4 regions of the Terrisporobacter glycolicus ATCC 14880 genome follow, and region 2 is predicted to be linked to each of the others. Evidence: riboswitches for the same ligand, from Rfam matches in the RefSeq annotation. Region 2 holds a riboswitch; each other region holds the start of a gene.
The links. Region 2 has a riboswitch for lysine ahead of TEGL_RS09580 (aspartate kinase). Riboswitches for the same ligand answer to the same signal wherever they lie in the genome.

Region 1: linked by a shared signal. The riboswitch ahead of TEGL_RS12985 (Na+/H+ antiporter NhaC family protein) and the one ahead of TEGL_RS09580 (aspartate kinase) in region 2 are both predicted to bind lysine.
Region 3: linked by a shared signal. The riboswitch ahead of TEGL_RS13000 (Na+/H+ antiporter NhaC family protein) and the one ahead of TEGL_RS09580 (aspartate kinase) in region 2 are both predicted to bind lysine.
Region 4: linked by a shared signal. The riboswitch ahead of TEGL_RS07265 (amino acid permease) and the one ahead of TEGL_RS09580 (aspartate kinase) in region 2 are both predicted to bind lysine.

The regions. Positions count from the first base shown of each region.
Region 1 is NZ_CP117523.1:2,608,253-2,614,367, forward strand. It holds gene TEGL_RS12975 (KamA family radical SAM protein) at 93-1,184, opposite strand; gene TEGL_RS12980 (pentapeptide repeat-containing protein) at 1,355-2,545, opposite strand; gene TEGL_RS12985 (Na+/H+ antiporter NhaC family protein) at 2,633-4,381, opposite strand; lysine riboswitch at 4,490-4,665, opposite strand; gene TEGL_RS19835 (Na+/H+ antiporter NhaC family protein) at 4,870-6,115, shown strand, end outside.
Region 2 is NZ_CP117523.1:1,921,620-1,927,734, reverse strand. It holds gene TEGL_RS09590 (tetratricopeptide repeat protein) at 1-182, opposite strand, end outside; gene lysA (diaminopimelate decarboxylase) at 344-1,639, opposite strand; gene TEGL_RS09580 (aspartate kinase) at 1,654-2,850, opposite strand; lysine riboswitch at 2,972-3,174, opposite strand; gene TEGL_RS09575 (hypothetical protein) at 3,257-3,862, opposite strand; gene TEGL_RS09570 (hypothetical protein) at 3,993-5,675, opposite strand; gene TEGL_RS09565 (hypothetical protein) at 5,793-6,115, opposite strand, start outside.
Region 3 is NZ_CP117523.1:2,614,939-2,621,053, reverse strand. It holds gene TEGL_RS13020 (mechanosensitive ion channel family protein) at 82-939, shown strand; gene TEGL_RS13015 (TVP38/TMEM64 family protein) at 1,139-1,729, shown strand; gene TEGL_RS13010 (lipoate--protein ligase) at 1,762-2,748, opposite strand; gene TEGL_RS13005 (DUF4362 domain-containing protein) at 2,938-3,534, shown strand; lysine riboswitch at 3,627-3,798, shown strand; gene TEGL_RS13000 (Na+/H+ antiporter NhaC family protein) at 4,023-5,768, shown strand; gene TEGL_RS12995 (tRNA threonylcarbamoyladenosine dehydratase) at 5,843-6,115, shown strand, end outside.
Region 4 is NZ_CP117523.1:1,480,349-1,486,463, reverse strand. It holds gene TEGL_RS07270 (LytR/AlgR family response regulator transcription factor) at 1-236, opposite strand, end outside; gene TEGL_RS07265 (amino acid permease) at 1,040-2,491, opposite strand; lysine riboswitch at 2,742-2,918, opposite strand; gene TEGL_RS07260 (lysozyme inhibitor LprI family protein) at 3,051-3,875, opposite strand; gene brnQ (branched-chain amino acid transport system II carrier protein) at 4,070-5,386, opposite strand; gene TEGL_RS07250 (hypothetical protein) at 5,618-6,076, opposite strand.

The DNA.
Region 1 (6,115 bases), 690 kb from region 2:
TTTTTCATATTATATTTATTTTTTGTAAAAATAAAACATCATCTAAAAAGAAATATATACTTTTTAAATGATGGCAATTATAATTAAATATTTTAATATATCCAGGTTTGATTATCATCAACTTTTTCTATAAATATTCTTGCTCTATCCTCTTTGCATTTTGCTTGATGAAATTTAAATACTATATCATTTTCTTCTATTTTTCCTATTATTTCAATTTTCCCCTTTGTTGTAGACAAACAATATTTAAAACATTTACCTTGGCCATTTTGCAAACTTTTAGCTCCTTCTACTATATCAATACCTTCTTTAAGCGGAACTTGAAATTGATTTTTTACACCTGTAACTGGTCTACACTGAAATACATAATATGGTACTATTCCAATAGAAGTAATATTTTTTAGCAACTCTCCAAGAATTTCAATACTATCATTTACTCCCCTTAACAAAACTGTTTGATTTTTTACTATAACGCCAGCATCTCTTAAATATCTTATTGCATCAATAGCTTCCTTAGTCACCTCTCTAGGATGATTAAATTGAGTTACTACATAAATTTGTTTTTTTTGACCATATTTGCTAAGTATCTCTTTAAGTTCATTATCTCTTGTTATTCTCTCAGGATAAACTACAGGTATTCTTGTTCCAAATCTAATCAAATCAATATGAGGAATATCACATAAGGCTGCTAAAAATTTTTCAATTTTACTATTACTATTTAAAAATGAATCTCCTCCAGAAATAAGTACATTGCTTATTTTTTCATGATTTTTAACATATTCTAACATTTCTTCAAAATGTGTAGCTATTTCTTCATCTGATAAACCTACTAAACGTTTTCTAAAGCAATGTCTACAGTACATTGCACAATGACTTGTAGACAGTACTATGACTGTTTGTTCATATTTATGTTGCATTCCTGTAATAACAGTATTATCTGCTTCTCCACTCGTATCAAAACTTCCACTTAAATCAATTTCTTCTATCGAAGGTATACACATTTTTTTTATAGGATCATTTGGGTCGTTAAAATCAATTAAAGATAGATAATAAGGTGTAATAGACATAGGATATTTTTCAAGTATTTCATTCATTTTTATTTCTTCATCTTTTGTTAGGTTCATGTATAAATTTAAATCTTCTGCTTTAGTTATATTTTTTTTCAATGACTCTGTATTATTCAAGATACCACCCCTTAATAAGTATATAGAATTTTAAAATCACTTTAACATATATCATTCATATAATCAATATATATGAAATAGTTTATTTAATAGTAAGAATATTACAAAATATCAACATGTATATTACTAAATACTAGATTATACGGTAAATTTCCTTTTTTTCATAGATATTATCTTATAATTTTTCTTACTATTGCACCTATACCAACCCCCACAGTTACTGTCCCTAAAATCATTTCAATATTAGATAGCATCAATGATATTTGGACTGGTTCACAGCTATACCCACCTACACCTAAAAATATACCTGAGCTTAATGCTAATGATTCGTTAAAATCTTCAATGAATCCGATAAAATTAAAATGCTTTAATGTTTCTAAATTATAAATAACGTAATTATTATCAATATCCAAACCAACAATTAAATATATCAACGCAAATACTACTATTAGAAATATTCCCATAAATAGTGCATTAAAAGGTCTCTCACCATAACCACAAGATATTCTATACAAAAATGATCCTATTTTTGGAATAGGGTCCAGGGTTTTACTTTGAATTTTCTTACATAAATAATAATATTCGCCAAAGTTATTATCTAAAGTATTTTCTTTAAATTTATTTGCAATAGCCTGATAAGTTAAATATAGCCCTTCATATTCTTCTCTAGTTTTTTTAATTTCTACTAATTTATCAAAAAATGTTTTTTCATCTAATTTAGTTTTATACTTATCATCAAATTCAAAATCTAAAATATAACATTTGTGTGTTTTAAATCCACTTAAGTCACTATCCGAAATTTTTATTTCATTCAATTCACATTTATTTGCTATCATACTTTTCATCATGCATATTTCAAATGAAGTATTTTTTATTAAACAATTTTCAAATATTGAATATGATAAATCACAATTTTTGAATTTACTATAAAACTCACAATTATAGAATTCACAAGAGTAATTTATTGTATTATTCAATGACGGTGACTTTATATTATCTTCCATAATAAATATACAATTTTCAAAAATAACACCACCTAATATAAATTTACAATCATAAAATTTACAGCCTATTATTCTACAATTGATAAATTTTGTATTTGCAAAAGTACAATCTTTAAAACTTGCACATATTATATCTTTGTTTGAAATATTATAATAATCTTTTTCATCTAACAATCCCTTTTTGCCAATGAATTCATTTTCTGTAATTTCATAACTATATCGATTGTCTGGATTATAGTCAGTCATATTCTTTTTATGCTTTATAATATAACTATAATTTTTTTCATTATTTTTTTTCCTTTTATCCAATTGGATCTTTAATTTATAATTTTCTTCTTTAAAATTTACATAAGCCATAGTAATTTCTCCTTTTATAAACTCTATAACTTATTATTTGCATAAAAAAAGACTTAAATGCATTATCATTTAAGTCTTTTATAAATATTAATTTTCTAGTAATTCATTTCCTTGTATATCTTCAACTTCTACACTCTTACCAAGTACTTGTATTCCTATAAACATAGCCACAAATGCCAATGGTAAAACTAAATAGACAGGTAATCCAAATCCCGCTGGTATATATCCAAACACTATAGTAATAACTCCCACAAATATTGAATAAGGCATCTGTGTTCTAACATGGTCTATATGATTACATCCAGCTCCCATAGATGAAAGTATTGTTGTATCTGATATTGGTGAGCAATGGTCTCCAAATATAGCTCCAGTTAATACTGCTGATGTTGCAACTATTACATAAGACATATCTGGATTTATTGAGTATGCAAGTGGTATAGCCAGAGGCATAAGTATTCCCATTGTTCCATAAGAAGTCCCTGTTGCAAATGATATTATTGCCCCAAGCACAAATATTAAGCTTGGTACTATAAATGGAGGCAGTGAACCTGATAATAATGTAATCAAATATTTTGCGGTTCCTAATTCTTTTATTACAGACGAAAGTGACCATGCACATATTAATATTACACCTGTTATTACTAATGTTTTCATTCCATCCACCCAAATATCTAGAGCTTCTGATACAGTAAACATTTTTTTACATACACCCATAACCATTGCAACTATTCCTGCAAATAAAGCTGATTGGAAAAGAGCAACAGATGCATCTGCATTTGAAAAAGCTTCTTTTATTGCATTAAATGATGCTGGTGAATTTTGCATAAGCTGAATTACTGTAGTGTCCTCTCCACCCATTATTGCAGTATATCCACTGTAATAAAAAGCAAATAACGCTCCAACTATCAACGCTCCTATTGGTATTATTGCATTCCAGACACTTAATTTAACACCCTCTAATGGTTCCATATCATCATGTTTACTTAAATTTTTATTCACTTCTTCGTTTGAAGTAAGATTTTGACTCCCTCTTCTACATTCTAACTCAGCTTTTCTCATAGGTCCAAAATCCTTTAAAAGTAAAGCTGTCATTACTATAAATCCTAATATTAATAGATTATAGAATCTAAATGGAATTGTATTTAAAAATACTCCAAATGCATTTGTTTCAACTCCTATACTTTCAAATGCCGTACCTATAAGCCCAACTTCTAAACCTATCCATGTAGAAATAATTGCTAAACCTGCAACTGGTGCTGCAGTGGCATCTATTATAAACGCTAATCTTTCTCTTGATACTTTCATTTTGTCTGTAACAGGTCTCATCATAGGTCCTATTATTAAAGAGTTTGCATAGTCATCAAAGAATACAAATAATCCTGCAAACCAAGTCATTATTTGAGCACTTTTTGCTGTTTTTGCTTTATTTGATAAGGCTTCAGCTATGGCTTTTGCTCCACCCATTTTTCCAACTAAATTTATAACTCCTCCTATTGCTAAAACTTGAAGAATTATACCTGCATTCCATGGATCTGCTAAAGATCCCACTGCCCTTTGAATTAAATCCAAAAATGAATAAAATATTGCCATAAAAGGATTATTTCCTGTTATATTTAATATAAATCCCCCTGACATAATCCCTATAACCAAAGATACTATAACATTTTTAGTTATAAAAGCAAGTGAAATGGCAACTAGCGGTGGTATTAAAGTCCATAAACCAAATTTATCTGCATTTTGTGCAGCAACATCAACTTCTTCTGCAAAAGATAATACTGTTGTCATTATGAATAGCATGGTTGTCATTAAAAATAATCTTAAATTTCTTCTTCTCATTTTATTTCCCCCTAATATTTTTGTAGTGAACATTATAAGGGCTATTTTTTTCATTAAAAAAACCTTGATGTAAGAGCATCAAGGTCATAATTATACTAAACTATAAATCCATTTGATAGCTCAACACTAATTTCTTAGTGACAGTGGCATATATATTATATATACCCCCAGCCAAATAACCTTAAAGCTTCAGTTATATGCTTCGGCGATGTTTCCTTTCACAATAAATCCACGTTGCTTAACTCATTATTGTTACTGATAAAAATCGCACCTCTACCTTAAATATTCACTTATTAATATGAGTATATATCACCTTCCTATATTTAGCAACATTTAATTCTGTCTTTTTTACCATATATATATTATAAATATTTTTTTATATTTAATTAATATTTTGATATTATTTCTCTATAATTTTATTATGATGATAAGTTATGGGAGGAATTATTTATATGAGAATTTTTTTAATAATTATTATTACAATAATAATGCTAATATTTAGCGTTTTTAATAATATTTTTTTAGGATACGGTTTAACTATTTCTTTAATTTTATTTTCTTTAGTCGGCCTAAAAAGAAATAAAAGCATAAAGGAGCTTCTTGAATTATATACCTTTGAATCTAAAAGAAGCTTTCCAATTATAAAAATTTTATTATTAATTTCAATTTTAATAAGTGTTTGGTTAAGTTGTGGAACAATTCCTGCAATAGTTTATTATTCACTAAAATATATTAACCCTAATCTATTTATTTTATTTTGTTTTTTAATCCCAGCTTTAACATCCTTTTTGATTGGAACTTCCTTTGGTACTATAAGTTCTATAGGCATACCTCTTATTATTATTGCACAGGCATCTAATCTTAACTTAAATTTAGTAGGAGGAGCAATTATGTCTGGGGCATATTTAGGTGATAGATGTTCACCTTTATCTTCTAGTTTACTTCTTCTATGCAATTTAACTAACGTTGATTTATTTAAATATATTAGAAAAATTTTCATTTTTGGTATTATTCCAACTATGGTTAGTATTATTTTTTATTTATTATTCTCCTTTAAAAATCCTTTAACTTTTATTGACAATTCACTAAGTTTAACTTTATACAATGATTTTCATATTAGTTTTATTTTATTAATACCAGCTATTATAATTATTATTTTATCGTTAAAAAAAGTTTCAATTTCAAAATCAATAACTATAAGTATAATAGCTTCAATAATAATTTGCTTTATTATTCAAAAAATAACTATGATAGATTTGTGTAATTATATTATATTTGGATATAAAGCCTCTTCATCCTTATCAAATATTATTAAGGGCGGTGGCATTATTTCCATGCTTAAAACTTGTTATATAATTATTATTTCATGCTGTTTAACAGGATTTTTTAGTGGATTAAATATTTTTAATGGTTTAGAGACGTATTTGAAAAAAATAAAACTAAATAAGAGTAAGTTATTTTTAGTAACCTTATTTCTTGGCTTAATAATTGCATCTATTGGATGTAGCCAAACTATAGCTTTTATTCTAACTATAGAAACACTTAAAAATAGCTACGAGAATTATAATAATGAAGATATGGCTATGGAATTTTCCAATTCCGCAATCGTTACATCTGCCTTAATCCCATGGTGCATAGCTGCACTCGTTCCTACTTCAGTCTTAGGCATAAGTAATTACAAATTTATCCCATATGCTATTTTTCTATATATAGTCCCATTTTGTCATTTATGTT
Region 2 (6,115 bases):
CTAGCTGACTCATTTTCTGAATCTTCATTTAAGGCTTGAGATAATAAAGTTAAGGCCTCACCATATTTATGATTTTCAAGTTTTTCTTGTCCTTTTATTAAAGAACTTTTTCCAGTTATTTTACTACATCCACCTGTCAAAACAGTTATTAAAACTAATATTAATAATAATTTCTTTTTCATGAAAATCCTCCCTGTTGTATAATATAGTTTATCATAAACACTAATTTTGCACATCATAAAATCTCATATAATTATATTTATACATTAATAAGTATTTATACAATTTTATTTTTAATATAAAAAAGTTCCTTACTTTTTTAGTAGTAAAGAACTTTTTTATTCTATAACTCTAAAGACAATAAATCTTCATAACTTTGTCTTTTACATATTAATTTATCGTTACCTTTATTTACAAATACAACTGGATTTTTAGGTATTTTATTATAGTTTGATGCCATAGAGTATCCGTAAGCTCCTGTAGACGTTGTTATTAATACATCTTCACTTTCGATATTTAATATACTAGTATTTGATATTAAAATATCTCCACTTTCACAACATTTTCCAGCAATAGTTACCTTATGTTCAGATTTTTCATTATTCATTTTATTTACAATAGCACATTCATACCCTGCTTGGTATAAAGAAGGTCTTATATTATCAGTCATCCCACCATCTACACTTACATAAGTTCTTACATCCTTAATATTTTTAATTGATCCAATAGAATATAAAGTACTTCCAGCATTTGCAACTAAAGATCTACCTGGTTCTAATATAAGAGTAGGCATCTTCATATTTAATTCTTTGCATTTTTCATTGCATTTATTTATAATTTTCTCGCAAAATTCTTTAATACTTCTAGGCTTATCTTCCTTAGTATAGTAAACACCTATACCACCACCAAAGTCTATCTCTTTTATTTCTATATCATATTCATATTTTAATTTTTTTACCAAGTTAAACATAACATCAACTTCTTCTTCATAAGGTTCTACCTCAAATATTTGCGAACCAATATGAGCATGAATACCAATTAATTTTACATTTTTATATTCTTTTAATCTTTCTACTGCCATATAAAAATCACCATTTGTCAATGCAAAACCAAATTTAGAGTCTATTTGACCTGTTCTAATATATTTGTGAGTATGCGCATCGATACCAGGAGTTACTCTATAAAATATGTCTTGTATCATATTTTTTTCTTTACAAAGCTTTTCTAATATATCTAATTCATAGAAATTATCTACTACAAACACTCCTACACCTAACTCAACACCCATTCTAATCTCATCTATTGTTTTGTTATTTCCATGAAATAATATTTTCTCCATAGGAAAATTAGATTTATAAGCTGTAAATAATTCTCCGCCAGAAACAACATCTAAATATAATCCTTCTTCATCTATTAGATTGCACATATATTTAGGTAAAAAAGCTTTCCCTGCATATGCAATTTTATTATTATTTTCTTTAACCTTAAAATATTTATTATATTCTTTGCAATTATTTCTAATTAATTCCTCATCAAATACATAAAGAGGTGTCTCGTATTTTTTTGCTAAATCTAGTGCACTTACCCCACCTATGTATAAATTACTATCTTTTATTTCCATTGTGCCATGAAGTTTCATATTATCCTCCTATTTTATAAATTAAATTCTTTTGCTATTTCTCTTATTGCCACTTCTTTCGAAGAAGAGTTTATTGCACATGTAATTCTTATTTCAGATGTCGTAATTAATTTTACAGCTATGTTATTATCACTAAATATTTTAAACACCTTCGAAGCAACACCACTAGTATTTTTCATGCCAAGACCTACTAAAGAAAACTTTGTTATTTGTTCATCTATAACAATACTATCCCTTGGTACAAAGCAACCAACTATTTGTTCACATTCCATTAAATCATCCTTTGGTATAGTGAATGACACATTTACTTTCCCATTAAATGGCGCTGTCTGACTTATCATATCAATACTAACTCCATCTACAGCTATTTTTTCAAATAATTTAGATACATCTTCCATATTTATATCTACTATTGTTATGGCTGCATCTTCATCACAAGTTGCAAGACCTGTAATAACTTTATCCTCTAATTTCATTTCTTTATTCCCCCTTATGTATGTTCCTTTAATATCACTACAAGATAATCCTACATATAACTCCACATTATATTTTTGTGCCAACTCCACACTTCTCGAATGCATTACTTGGGCCCCTAAACTTGCCAATTCCAACATTTCTTCATATTCGATTTCTTTTATTTTTTTAGCTTCACTAAATTTTCTTGGATCTGTAAAATAGATACCATCAACATCAGTATATATTTCACAAATTCCTTCTAATTTTACAGCCAAAGCCACAGCTGAAGTATCTGAGCCTCCCCTTCCTAAAGTAGTTATATCTCCTTCATCATTTAAACCTTGAAATCCTGTTACTATTACAATCTTCCCACCATCTAAACTTTCATTTATTTTACTAACATCGATATCATCTATTAATGATTTTCCATGAAGTCCACTAGTTTTAATATTTAATTGATAAGCATTATAACTCACTGCTTCACATCCTAAAGAGTTTAAACTCATTGATAATAAAGATGCAGATATCATTTCACCAGTAGACATTAACACATCCAGTTCCCTTTTGTCTGGAGATTTAGTTATGTCTTTTGCTAAACTTATAAAATCGTCAGTTGTATCTCCCATAGCTGAAACTACAACAACAATCTTAGCATTTTTCTTTTTTCTTTCTATTAATTTACTTGCAATAAGCTTAATTTTTTCAGTACTAGATACAGAACTTCCACCATACTTTTGAACAACTACTTTGCTCACTATTACCACCCCTTAAATTATGAAATTGCATAAAAAAAAATAAAACGCCCAAAGGTATACTTTGGACGTTAAAATTAGCCATAGTAAACCTTGTAGCTCAACACTTAGAAAAAATTCGCTTCGCTCATGTCGCCAACGACCTTAAAAACAGATCTGTTGCTACATTGCTCTTACGAATAAAAGTGACAGCCTTATACATGTTTTGCATAAGTCCAGATAGCTTATATGCCTATAAGCTACCTTCGGCTGTAATTCCTTTCCTAACATATAATTGCTTGCCAGCTATATGTTAGTACTATTAAGTACAGCGCCTCTACCTTAGGTTCTTATCTTTTTTTATTAATAATATATTAATAGCATAACATACTTTAAGATGCAATAAAAATCATAAAACTATTTATTTATTTTACAAATAATTAAATAATCTATTCAAAGATGTATCTAAGAAATATATATGTTCATTAATATTACACTTATTATGCTTTTGTTCTCTAGAAGATATAACAATAACCTTTGGTACCATAAAAAATGGTATGGTCGAGTTATCAATATCATTAGAAATATTGCTATACTTTGAACATCTAAAGCTTTCATCCAGTTCAATGTCTATTAATACTTGTAGTCTTTCTCCATAGGGATTTATATATTCTATAAATATATCATAAGTTTCATCTCCTACTTTTGCATTTCTATAAAATCTAACAGTTTCATATCCTGCACTATTTAATCTAATTGCAATTTCAGAACCTAGTAACATTTTTGTTAAACTCTTTCCCTTTTCAATATTACTTCCATTTAGATAATAAACTCCTGAATTATCTTTAAAATTTGTATAGTTAACATTACATGGAAACTTTCTCAAAGTATAATCATTACACATTTTTCTCAATGTCCTCTTTAGGGGTTTTTTGCCATTTCTTTTTTTACTATTAAATACTTTTCCCACTTGATTTTCTGTGACGCATCTTACTCTACTTACTAAATACAAAATATCTTTTTCTAATCCCACCATAGTCAATCTCCTTGAAGCTGTTTTTACCAAGTTGTACTATATTATATTAAAATCACTTAATAAAATTTACAAATAAAAAAAGGAAGATTAAAATTTTCTTCCTTTTTTTGTTAATATATTCTATTTTATATTACTCAGTTTTTTCTTTATTATCAATTTTTTCACTATTTTCTTCTTTATTTGCAGTTTTTTCTGTTTTTCCAATATTAATATTATCAAACTCTGCAATGCTTATTATATTTGAATCTGTTTTATCATAAGATATACTTACCTTATCTCCTACCATTGTTAAAGGTAGCTCTGAAGATATTTTTGATGTCCCTGTAAATATTAATTCTTTATTATTTTTTAATGTAATATAATATGTTGTGTTTCCACTTTTTACATCTTGGTTTATTCTAGATACAGTTCCTTCTACTTTTTGTAAGTTTTCACTTGTGTTAAAATCAATATCGTTCCCTTTAGATTCTAATGCTTCTTTATAATTTTTATAGGCATCTTCTTTTGTATCTCCCATTCCTATTATGCTATAATCTTCAACAGATACAAATGCTACCATTTTTACAAGATCAGCCTTATCTTTTAAGCCTAGCACATATGTTGGCTTTCCAAGAATATTATACATAACTGGGAAAGTTGCTTTATAATTTTTTTCTTGTACTTTTCCTTCTGCAGTTGTCATAGCTGCAGTTTCTGTTGCTCCAGTTTGCATATACAATTTTGATTCCTTTGTTCTAGAATCAACTAACATAAATCCTACTGTTGATTCATCTGCTCCTGCCGAAGTAATTCCTGTATACCAATATGATTTTCCATCTTTTCCATATACTAAGGAAGTTCCCTCTGATGGTAGTAATACACCTTCTTCAGATATTACTGAATTTAAAAATCCGTTTACATATAGTCCCCAATTATTTATTTGGTCCACTATAAAGCTTTCTGGTTGTATTCTATCTACCCACTTCGGTGTATCTTTAATTGAGTATATTTTAACATCTCCACTTTGAGCATCCACAATAGCTGTTCCTACTGCATTTGATCCTCCATATCCAACAGCATGTTCATATAAAGTTACAACCCAATAAGGCTTTCCATTGTCATCAATTTCAAAATTAAAATCAGTCATACCATATTTCATACCACCATTTAGATAAACATGTCTATGTAAATCTTGTAAGAAATATGCTTCTTCTTGATATACTATTTTAAGTTGTTTCCCATCAAGGTTTTGAACTAATCTCACGTCTTGCGGATCACTTGCTGATACCATAATATAACCATTAGTACCCTCTAAATTAGTTATCCATTTTATAATATCTCTATGCACGAGAGGTGCAATCCAATATAATTCCCCTTTAACACTTTGTATTGAGTAGTCACCAACTTTAGATATACTTCCTATTGCTGGTATTTCCCCAAGTTTTTTTTCTCCTAATTTTATTGCCATATCTTTGTCTACAATTCTAATTTTATCCACACTTACTGGACTCACATCTTCTGTAAAAACACTTTCCTCTACTTTTCCAAGTAAGTCTTTATAAGAACTAGCTCTAAATATAGGAGATGTTACAAAGAATGGAATAATAATAATTACAACTAACAAAACACCTGCTATTAAAAAGTTATTTTTTGCACTTTTAGATGTTCTTTCTCCTCTATCAAGCATCATGTCAAGAACACCAGCTAAAACAAAGAATAAAATTAGCATTGTAAATCCTGATGTGAAATCAAACCTCAGTACTGGTAGTTTTACAAATGCATAAATAGCTACTATTAATAAAGCTATCCCATAAGTTTTAAATATTTTTTTCATTTTTTCTCCTTTCCATTATACCTCTTATTACTATTATAACCTTTTTTTTACATGTTTAGATTAATAAATAATATATAATAGAAAATAAAAAATTACCATAGTAATATATGGTAATTTTTAACAAGTCATATGACTTAGCATATTTCTTTCATTTTTAATATTATAATTACATAATAATCCTTCGTATTCTAAATTAAGATTTTGGTTATTATAAAAGTCCTCCGGCTTCACTAGTGATGGCGACTTATCAAATATATTAATACCACTTTTATAAAGCATATCTGCCACAAAGTGTGAACATACATATCTATATTCTTTTTCTCTTGATTTATTAAATGATAAATATACTAAAGCTTTAACATCATAATTATATCTATTTCTATTGCTGTTTACTTTCATTATATTTTTTACTAATTTTTCATAACTATAATAATCAACAT
Region 3 (6,115 bases), 690 kb from region 2:
TTATTTGCAACTATTCTAGACAATTTTCTCGAAAAAGTGTATTATTTTATTTATATATGTAATAGACTTGGAGGTAAATTGATGATTGAAGAAATACAAAATATGAATTTTAAAAATATGACCATGGAAACTATGGCTACAAAAATATTAGATTGGGCACTAAGTAGTGGAATAAAGTTAATAATAGGTACAATTTTAATAATAATAGGATTTAAAATAATAAATAGATTATCAAAAAGATTTGTAACTTTTGCAGAAAAAAGAAATGTAGATATGACATTAGTAAAGTTTACAAGATCATTTATAAGTATATCTTTAAAAGGCTTATTAGTGCTTGTAATTGCAGGTGCATACTGGGAACTAAAGTTATCAGGACTAGCAGCTATAGTTGCTTCGGCTGGGGTTGCTATAGGTCTTGCACTTCAAGGTAGTTTATCAAACTTTGCTGGAGGATTTATAATTTTACTTCTTAGACCATTTAAAGTTGGAGATTATATTCAAGCGGCTCAATTTGAAGGAGCAGTTGAACAAATTGGCGTATTTTATACTACTTTAACTACAGTAGATAATAAAGTTGTATTAATACCAAATGGAACTTTATCAAATGGAAGTTTAATAAATTATTCTACAAAAGAAACTAGAAGAGTTGATTTAACATTTTCAGCAGGATATGAATGTGATATTTTAAAAGTTAGAAGTGTTTTAAAAGAAATAGTAGCTAAAAATAAACTAATTCTTGATTATCCAGAGCCATTTGTTGGATTATTTGAACAAGGACCTAGTTCTTTAAAATTTGCTGTAAGAGTTTGGGTAAAAACACCTGATTACTGGACTGTATACTATGATTTATTAGAACAAGTTAAAATTAGATTTGATGAGGAAAAGATTTCAATACCATATCCTCAAATGGATTTACATGTAAAACAAATATTAAAATAAAAAAGATTGCTTTTTAGCAATCTTTTTTGTATGAATTTAAAAAGAATAAATAACAAAATAGTAAGAAAAAATTAAGAAAATAGTGTATAAAGGTGCAAATTGTTAAGAAAAAATGAAAATTTATTCACAATAGATTTAAAAAAATTTATTATGGTATAATTATTTATAATGATTTTAAAATGATAAAAAGGAGATATTTATGGAATATATTCAAAACATATATAATATAGTAAATGATTATTGGTTATTGTCTATTGTTGTTGGATTAACAAGTGTATTTATAGAAAGTTTTCTGCCTATACTGCCGCTAGTTGCAATTGTTACTGCTAACGCGGCCTTATTTGGTATGTATCAAGGGTTAATAATATCGTGGATAGGTTCTACAGCTGGAACTATATGTCTATTTTTAATAGTTAAGAAAATTAGCAATAAAAAATTTGTTAAATTATTAAAAAATGAAAAAGTAGAAAAAGCAATTGATTGGGTAGAAGAAAAAGGGTTTATGCTATTATTTTTTGCTTATGCTTGTCCATTTTTACCAGCTTGTGTGGTTACAATATCTCAAGGATTAGCCAAAAGACACACTACAGACTTTGTATCTGCAGTAGTAGCAGGAAAATTAGTTATGTTTTTTATAGTTAGTTATATAGGAAAAGACATAATTGGTTTTATAACAAATCCTTTGAAAGTATTAACTTTAATTTTAATAACATTTTTTGCTTGGAAAATAGGAAATAAACTAAATAAGGATTTAGATAATTTTGAAAAGAAAAGAATGCATGAAGAATAGGCAAAGGTCTATTCTTCATTTTAATTTTAAATTTACTTTGCACCCATTATTCCATCAACTAATATATCTATATTGCAATTTAAAAAATAATCATTTATATCAATATTATTTAAGATAGCTTTAATACTATTTTCATTATGATTTATATTTTTTAATATATCTTCTATATAAGAAACATCCTTTTTACCAAAGAAATCTCCGAAGAATTTTATCTCATTAATTAGTCCTTTTTTAACATTTAAACTAAATTCTATATTACCACCAGGGTACTTAATTTCATTATTAAGAGCATACTTAGGTGAATGACCAAAATTCCATTTCCAAGTATTATATTTTTCTTCTGCTAATTTGTTAATTTCATTTATATCTTGTGCACTTAATTCGTAGAGACGATTATTTTCATCCTGGCTATTTATAAAGTTCATTAAGTAATTTTTAAACTCTAAAACAGTCATATTTTTGTCTAAATGATTACTAATATTTGTAACACGGGATTTAACAGATTTTACACTCTTTCCTTTAAACTTAGATGGTTTTACTTTTAACGCACTAGATAAATCATTTATTTCAGATGAGAATAATAGTGTACCATGATGCATTACCTTATTTTTATAATTATACTGGGCATTGCCTGAAAACTTTTGATTATCAATGAGTAAATCATTTCTTCCTGAAAATTCAGCATGTATATTTAAAGTTTCTAAAGCATCTATTATTGGCATAGTAAATCGCTTAAAATCACTAAAGGTATTATCATTACATGAAATAAATGTAAAGTTTATATTACCTAAATCATGAAAAACAGCACCACCACCAGATTGTCGTCTTACGATTTTTATTTTATTTTCTTTTACATACTCATAATTAATTTCAGATAATGTATTCTGATTTTTGCCTACAATTATAGCGCTTTCATTTCTCCAGAGCATAAATATATCTTCAGTAGTATTTTTTAAAAAATATTCTTCCATAGCCAAGTTAAAGTAAGCATTTGTACTAGTATTATTGATTAACAGCATAGTCTATTCCTCCATAAATTTTGTAATCAGATATTTTACTAATATTCAACAAAATATGAGAATTTCCTTTAATAAATATTAATAATTAAAGAATTTGTCGCAATTTTCATAATCATAGAGAATGAAAATTGAAGGAATTGTTAAAAAAAAAAAGAAGATAGTAATAATCAGTATATAGGGGGGAATAAGATGAAAAAGATAATTTATATTATTATTTTTATAACTTTTTGTAGTTTATTAGGATGTGAAAATGCTGATACTAAAAAGGCTATAGATACTTTTAGTGAGGAAAAACTTAAAATATATTCAGCAAAAGATTCACAAAAAGTAAAAGAAATATTAAAATCTTATGGAGAATCCAAGAATTTAACAGCTGAAAAAGCAAAAAAAAATAATATTGTAGTTATAGAAGATGAACAAATAGTAGCAAATAAGAAAATATGGAATAATTTTTATAATAATAGTAAAAAGAAAAAAGAAGATAGTGTGTTAATAGTTCAATATACTGAACAAGAGGACCCAATACTGACTTACTTATCCTGCAAAGACAATAAATTCTTTATGATTGAAGATGACTCTAGAGATCAGTATAGAGATGATAAAGAGGAAGATTATTTTGAATACAGTTTTAAATATTTAAAATTATTTCAAGAAAATAAGAAAACTTATGTATACTTATTAGATGATAATAAAATAACTTTAGATGAGCTTAATTACTCTTTACTAAGTTCAAATATATCAGATTGGATACCTTATGGCTTTGTATTTTATTATATGAATTCATAGATGATTACAGTAAAAAAATATAATTTTGACAATTTGAACAAAATGTATTGTATTTGTAAAGCATATATTATATACTGTAAAAAACAAGTGAATATATAGGTAGAGGTGCAATATTTATAAGTATTAATAATGAGGTAGCACGATGATTTATTAAAAAAGGAAATATTGCCGAAGCGTATAACTGAGGCTTTAAGGTTATATAGCTGGGTGTATATAAAATATGTATACAACTGTCACTAATTTTAGTGTTGAGCTATCATTGAGAAGAACTAAGAATATTTTTAGTATGTAATTTTAACCTTGATGAAGCCATCAAGGTTTTTTTATTACAAAGAAATTAATATTTTTTATTAAAAAATATTAATTTTCAACTACTTAATGGAATAATGGATTTATGTTATAAACCATTATTAACATGAGCAAAGCAAATTTTATTAAAAATGACAAAACCCTGAAATATTCACAACTATCACATAGGGGGAAATAAAATGAAAAAAAGAAATGTAAGATTATTATTAATGACAACTATACTGATTTTAATATCAAGCGTAACGAGTTTTGCAGCTGAACAAGATATGGCTGTAATAAATGCACAAAAGTATGGACTATTAACACTATTACCACCACTTGTAGCTATTATTTTGGCTTTTATAACTAAGAATGTTATAGTATCTTTGGTTATTGGAGTTATGTCAGGTGGATTTTTATTAAACTTAAATAGTATAAATATTTTCTCTGCGCTATTTAATGCATTTTTAGATTTAGTAGATAGAGCTGTTGGAGCATTAGCCGATCCATGGAACGCAGGAATTATACTTCAAGTTCTAGCAATAGGTGGAGTAATCAACTTAGTTGCTAAAATGGGCGGAGCAAAAGCAATAGCTGAATCACTAGCTAAAAAAGCAAAAAGCGCAAGAAGTGCTCAGCTTATAACATGGGTAGCAGGACTTTTAGTATTCTTTGACGACTATGCAAATTCATTAATAATAGGTCCGATGATGAGACCAGTTACAGATAAAATGAATATTTCAAGAGAAAGACTTGCCTTTGTAATAGATGCTACAGCAGCGCCAGTTGCAGGAATAGCAATAATTTCAACTTGGATAGGTTTAGAAGTTGGACTAATTGGCGATGGATTTAATGCTATAGGAGTAAATACAAATGCATTTAGTGTATTTTTAAGTACATTACCATATAGATTTTACAATATATTAATACTTGGATTTATAGTTATAACGGCAGTGCTATTAAAAGAGTTTGGACCAATGAGAGAAGCAGAGTTAAGAGCTAGAAGAGGAAATACAAATTTAGTTTCTAATAAAGATATAGATGAAAAAATAAGTAATGAACATAGTGATTTAGAACCACTTCAAGGAGTTAAATTAAATATATGGAATGCTATAGTACCAATAGGTATACTAATAGTTGGATCATTATTTGCATTTTACTACAGTGGTTATACAACAATAATGAGTGGAAATGATGTAAGTTTAATCCAAATATTTAATAACTCACCACTATCATTTGTAGCAATAAGAGAAGCATTTTCTAATGCTGATGCATCTGTAGCGCTATTCCAATCTGCTTCATTTGCAGGTGTAGTTGCTATAGCAATGGGTGTATGTAAGAAAATATTTACTGTATCACAAGGATTAGATATATGGGTAGATGGAATGAAAACTTTAGTTATAACTTGTGTAATACTAATATGTGCATGGTCACTTTCGTCAGTAATAAAAGAACTTGGAACAGCTAGATACTTAATACAATTATTATCAGGTTCTGTACCAGCTTTTTTATTACCAAGTATAATATTTGTACTAGGTGGAATAATTTCATTTGCGACAGGAACATCTTATGGAACTATGGGTATACTTATGCCACTGACTATTCCGCTAGCTCATTCTATAAGTCCAGATATGTCTTATATAATAGTTTGTATAAGTGCAGTGCTTACAGGTTCTATATTCGGAGACCACTGCTCCCCAATATCAGATACAACTATACTTTCATCAATGGGAGCTGGATGTAATCATATAGACCATGTTAGAACACAAATGCCATATGCTTTATTCGTTGGAAGCATAGCCATATTATTTGGGTATATACCAGCAGGAATGGGACTTCCAATTTATTTAATAATCCCTTTAGCATTTATAGCAATGTTTATAGGAATACAAATACTTGGAAAAAGTGTAGATATAGATGAAAAGGAAGAAAATTTAATAGCTTAATTTATTATAAAATATAAAAAATCCCTTTAGATTGTTAGATACAATAATTTGAAGGGATTTTTAGTATTTAATTAATAAATTCTCATGTTCTTGTCATAGGAGTAGGTGGAGTTGGTAGTTTTTGTGTAGAGGCCTTAATAAGGGCTGGCATAGGAAATATAACTATAGTAGATTATGCAAAGGTTGAAGAAAGTGATTTTAATAGACAATTACCTGGATTAAATTCTAATTTAAACAAAGATAAGGTTCAAGTAGTAAAAGATAGATTAATAGATATAAATAAAGACTTAAATATAAATGCAGTAAACTGTGTTTTTAATGAGGAAAGTAGTAACAAAATATTTAGT
Region 4 (6,115 bases), 440 kb from region 2:
CCACGATTTCTTAAAATCTTTGCTGTATCAATTCCATTAATACTTTTCATTATTATATCTATAATTATTATATTGAATCTATTTGGGTCTTCTTCTATATCAAAAATTAAACTTTCACCATTCCTAAAGGTTTCAATCTTAAATGCATAATTATGCTTATATGAAATTTCATTTATCTTATGTGAATAACAATCTAAAACATCTATTTCATCATCACATAAACAAATATTTAACATTTGCAACACTCCTAAATGTAAATTTATTATAATTTAGCAATCCAAAATAAATATTGAATTTCTTATTTATAATATCAAATTTATTTAATTAGTACATGAATTTTTTTATTATTTCAATATTTGACATGGAAAAAGGCTGTATATATACAGCCTTTAAAGTAAGGAAAAGTAGTAATTACTGATCCATATTATCACTTTTTCAATTTTTAATTGGATTTTATCATTCACTATTGTATGTATTAGGTATATTATTCTTTTCCAACAAATATATCAATACTATGATTTTTTTTATATAAATAAAAGTTTTATTTTATTAATTAATTGTAAATTGTAAATTATACTATGTAGAAAATTATTCATCCTTGGTGGTAGAATTTTTAGTTGTGTTTTGGAAGAAAAAATAAGTATAAAAAAACACTTATTTTTTCTTGCTGAGCCGCTGCAATTACTCCAAGTTTCAATCCTTGTTTTAATGGAATTCATTCTTATAGTAGTACGACCTCAAGTAATTGAAATAACTAGCTTTCAATTATCCAAGTCTTGCAATATGACTTTTTATAATAATTTTATAATAACAAAACTTAAATACTAATTTCTTTTTTAAAAATCACTCTATTGTTAATTATATACTTCTTAAAGTATAAATCAACAATAATTCACATAATAAAATTTCTTATTTTTAATTTTATAAGCATATTTTTAACTTTCTCTTCTATCTTTAAAGTAAAGCAAAAGAAAGCATGTACTTTCCAATAAGAAAATACACGCTTTCAATTATATCTGCTTACTTTTCATCAAACATCTTACATAGCCTTTTTCTTATCTTCCAATCTACCTTCATTGGATTTATTATAAGACTTTTGCGATATAAATCTTATGGCAAGTCCCATACTTATAAGAATTACTGGTCCACCATAGGTTTTTACTATTAGTAAAATAGCTTCTGTTCCACTAGATCCAACGACATAGTCAAGACCTGCTCCCAAGAACCCTGTACAAGATAGTACTAAAGCTATTCCTGACATAGTGTAGGCAAGTACATCTGATTTAAAGAATTTAAAATCAATGTTTTTATTATTTTTTCTAAATGACATATATGCACACATAAGGATTATATATGGTATAACAACTGTTAAAGCTGATAAGTCTGTTAACAATTTAAAGAATGCATCTATAGACTTTAGTCCAAATAGTGGTATGGCTATTAATACTATTAATATTGCACATTGGGTCCATAGTGCGTTTACTAATGTTCCATCTTCTCTTTTCTTAACTAAGAATTCTGGGAATGTTCCCTTTGGAACTTCTCCAAACATAGCTCTTATTGGAGACTCCATCCATATTATATAAGCTGCTATTGATGTTACTAAGAATATCGCCGCATATATTTGAACTACTATTTTTCCATTTATTCCAAAGTTGTTTGCTACTATACTATAAACCACATACCCTGCATCTTTTATACCAGCACTTTCCAAAACTTCTGGTGATGCTATTAATTGTACAGCCACAGAACCAAGTATATATGATAATGCTATAAGTATAGTTGCTATAACCATTGCTTTTGGAAATGTCTTTTTAGGATTTTCTGTTTGTTTTATATATGTCCCTGCAACTTCTGAACCTGATACTGCAAATAGCAACCAAGAAAAAGTTGAGAAATAACTTACATTAAATTTTGGAACAACTGTTTCCACACTAAACTCAGTTGCAGAAGGTGTTCCGTTAAAATATCCAACTACAGTCATTACTATAAATATTATTGTTGCTGCTAGAGTAAATTTCCCTCCAAAATCAGCCAGCTTAGAGAATTTACTTACACCTATTGTTGCTATATATGTCATAGCTATACATATAAATATTGATAGTATTGGCAACAAATAAGCATTGGAATCAGTAAATACGTTTCTTCCAAGTAAAGCCCATGATGCTGCTACAGGTATTCTGGAAAAGACCATTTGTAGATAGAAAAGTATACCTATAAAATAAGACCATGTACTTATGAATGCCCATTTTTCACCTATTGCTTGTTCTACCCAAGTATAAATTCCACCGTCTTTGTCTTTGTTAAAAGATGCCATTTCAGCTATAACTCCACACAGTGGTAAAAAGTATAGTACTGATACTATCACCCATGAAGGTATAGCAGTTGCCCCTAAATATACTGCGTTACTTGCGATGTTAGTAAAATTAAAAGTAGGAACAAATATAAGCATTACTAATGCCCATAATTTTATTTTTTTATTTTCTCCCATGATGTCTCTCCTCTACAATAGATATTTCCCATATAAAAAATTTGCTTGGCTCGAATGACGTGTTAGTGAATTATGTTGCTACCACTTTGTCAACAACCTTACTCGCGTCAATAAGTTGGTTATTGTAATTTATCTATAAATCAGAAAAACATAACTTACAATAAAAAAAGCCTTGAGCTTAACACTCAAGGCTACGTAAATACAAAAATACACTAAAATGGATACAGTATATTTAAGTATATATTATCCCTTAAATGATAGCTCACCACAAAATAATTTGTGACAGTGATACAGATATTCTCTGCATCCCCAGCTGTACAACTTTTTAGCTTCAATTATACAACTTCGGCGATACTTCCTTTCCTAGTAAATTTTTATGCTTTTACTAATTACTAGTACTATTAATTACCGCTCCTCTATCTTTTTTATACTTAGTTTAAATTTATGTATTAATTATACGCCATTTAATGAATTTTGTAAATGTTTTTCACTAAATTTAATTAAATTTCAAAGCAATTTTTTAAATTAACCATGAAAACTAAAGTACCAATATTTGTTATTATCTATAATACCTTTCATTGAACTTCTCACATCTATCAATGGTAATTGTGGCAAGACTTTGGTACATAAAAAGTTTATCCTTTCTAAGCCCCTTTTCTTTTGCCATTTTTTCCTCAACCCATTGAACTTGCTCTTTTTTCAACTTATTAAATAAACTTTTATCCAAATTTGTTTTTAAATCTTTATATAAATTATTTAACATTTCATCACTTAACTCATAAACTGCTTTTGCACTTTCAACGTCCTTCATATCATAAGATCTTAGAGTCTTTATTAATGCTGCTTGATATCTAAATATACCATCTCTTTTAACTGCTAAATCTTTAGCTTCTTTAGCTTTATTTTTATAATCATTTTTAATATTTTTAGCTGTTTTGCTTTCCTCTTTAGCCTTATCTTTTACTGTCTTTTTCTTTTCTTTTTTTGCTTCTTTTTCTTCTTTTTCTTCTTGGTCAGGATTATTCTTTAAGTTTACACACTTTTTCTTTAAATCCGTTGCAGCCTTTTTTATTATGTCACTTTCACTATTTATTGTTTCTATTGATGCACAAAGCTGTATTGCCACATCGTAGTGTTTCTTTTCCTTAGAATCAATTGCTTCTATTAAATTATTTGTTTGCTTATAAAGTGCATTTGCTTCTTCTTCATTATTATTTTCCTCTTTTGCTAAACCAAATAAGTTCTTTGCTTTATCGTATTCTTCATTTGTGGCTGCTCTTTTCCCATCTTCTAAATATTTATCATAAGATGATGTATCCTCTTTTTTGCTACATCCTACAACAAATAAACATAATATAGTTAATAGCATTATTACTTTTTTCATTTACTCAATCCCTTCTTGCTTTACAAATATTTCTATTTTATATATTAATTATATTAAATATTTTGTTGAATATCTATATATTTTATAGAATTAATATATAGTTAGTCATAATAAAATCTTTAAGTGCAAATAAAAAAGCCTAAGAGAAAATTAAATCCCTCAGACTTTTTTATTATTGTATAGTATTTAAATGTTTATAAGGCGTCATCAATTCTGTCATATCCCTTATCATCCTTATGGTTTGGTATAATGCTTCCTATAATACCTCCAATGATTGCTGGAATAATCCAGTTAAATCCTAAAGTACTAAGTGGTAATTTATTTATAAATGCAATTTCGAAGCCCATGTTATTTGCAACTGTAAGAATACTTACAAGTAGTGCCACATATGTTGCTCCTTTAAATGCATTGTCATTTTTAATTTTGTGACCAAATAAAGTCATTATTACTAAAACTATTGTTGCAGGGTAAATAACTGATAATATTGGTGCAGAAAATTGTATTATAGTACTTACACCAAAGTTAGATACTACTGCGCTAAATATACATACAACAATAACTATAGTTTCATATTTTAAAGCACCTTTAGTTATTTTAGTAAAGTATTGTGCTGTTGCTGATACAAGTCCTATAGCTGTCGTCAAACATGCTAGTCCAACTATTATTGCTAAGACTACTTTTCCTGGTTTTCCTAATAATTGCTCTGTTATGCCAACTATTAGTGAAGTTTGGTTTATATCTTTTGGGCTAACTCCAGCAAATTGATGAGCCACAGTTGAACCTAAATATGTTAAACCTCCATATACTATAACTAAGGCTACTGCAGCTACAAGTCCAGCTTGTAAAGTTAATTTTATCTTTTGTGATTCTTCTGTATATCCCTTTTGAGTAAGAGAAATAATTACAACTGCAGATAGTGCTATTGCTCCTAATGGGTCCATTGTTTGGTATCCTTGAGATATACCTTCAGAGAATATATTGCTTATTACTGGTGCTTCATTTAAATCACCAAGTGGTGATACTACACCCATTATTATTAAAAATATTAATGCTATTAACAAAGCTGGCGTTAAGTATTGTCCTATAATGTCTACTACTTTAGATGGTTTTATTGTAAGAACAAGTGTTAAACCAAAGAATAAAACTGAGAATAAAATTGGGCTGAATCCACCAAAAATTGGTTGTATTCCCATTTCAAATGTTGTTGCACCTGTTCTAGGTATTGCTAAAAGTGGTCCTAGGCAAATCATTATTGCTGTTGCCAGAATAAATGATAACCTTTTCCCAGTTCTTCCTAGTACAGTGTTTATATCTCCTTGGCACTTGGCTGCTGCCATTATTGCAAGTAATGCTAAGCCAACGTCTGCAATAATAAAACCTGTAAAACCAGTCATCCATCCACTACCACTTACTACACCAAGGTATGGTGGAAAGATTAGATTTCCTGCTCCAAAAAACATTGCGAATAGTGCAAATCCAACTACAATGATGTCCTTCTGCTGCCTTTTCATGTTAAAGCCCCCTTAAAAAATTCATTTATGTTTATTTATCAATTAAAAAAAATTATACATTTCTAAGTTCTTAACGTCTATAATTTCTCAATTATTTAACATATATTTATCATTTGGAGTGATTTTTAACATTAATTTAACCATTATTTTAAAAAACATAATAACATTTCCTACCAATGAAGGGTGCATTTATTTTAAAAGCGCCCCTCAAAATCTTAATATTACTAATTTCTACATACCAACGACTATTTTTGTAGAAATTTCATCTAAATTTTTGTTTACAACGTTGTGTAAGTACATTTCTCCACCAAGTTTTTCATTAAGTTCTATCATTTCTTTGCATCTTTCGTGCACATCATGTAAACTACATACTTCTCCACTGCTCATTACAATATGAACAACACACTCTGGAAACTTGGCTCTCATTTCTTTAACAAACTCTATTCTTTCTTCACTATATAATTCCATATCTTCATAGAAGTAAATGATTTTTTTACCATAAGCTTTGAAAACACTATTTATGTCATTTTCATCAAAACCTATCATACTTTTTTCTTCATCTTCTAAAATTCCTAAAAAATATTGCAGAGTTTTTTCAGCAGTTTCAAAATTTCCCTCACCCATACAGCATAATCTATAATCGTTCTCTAAGTAAGAAAATTTTCCCCCTATTTTTATCTCTTTTAACATATTTTTAATCTCCTTATAATTTATAGTGCCGATTTAATT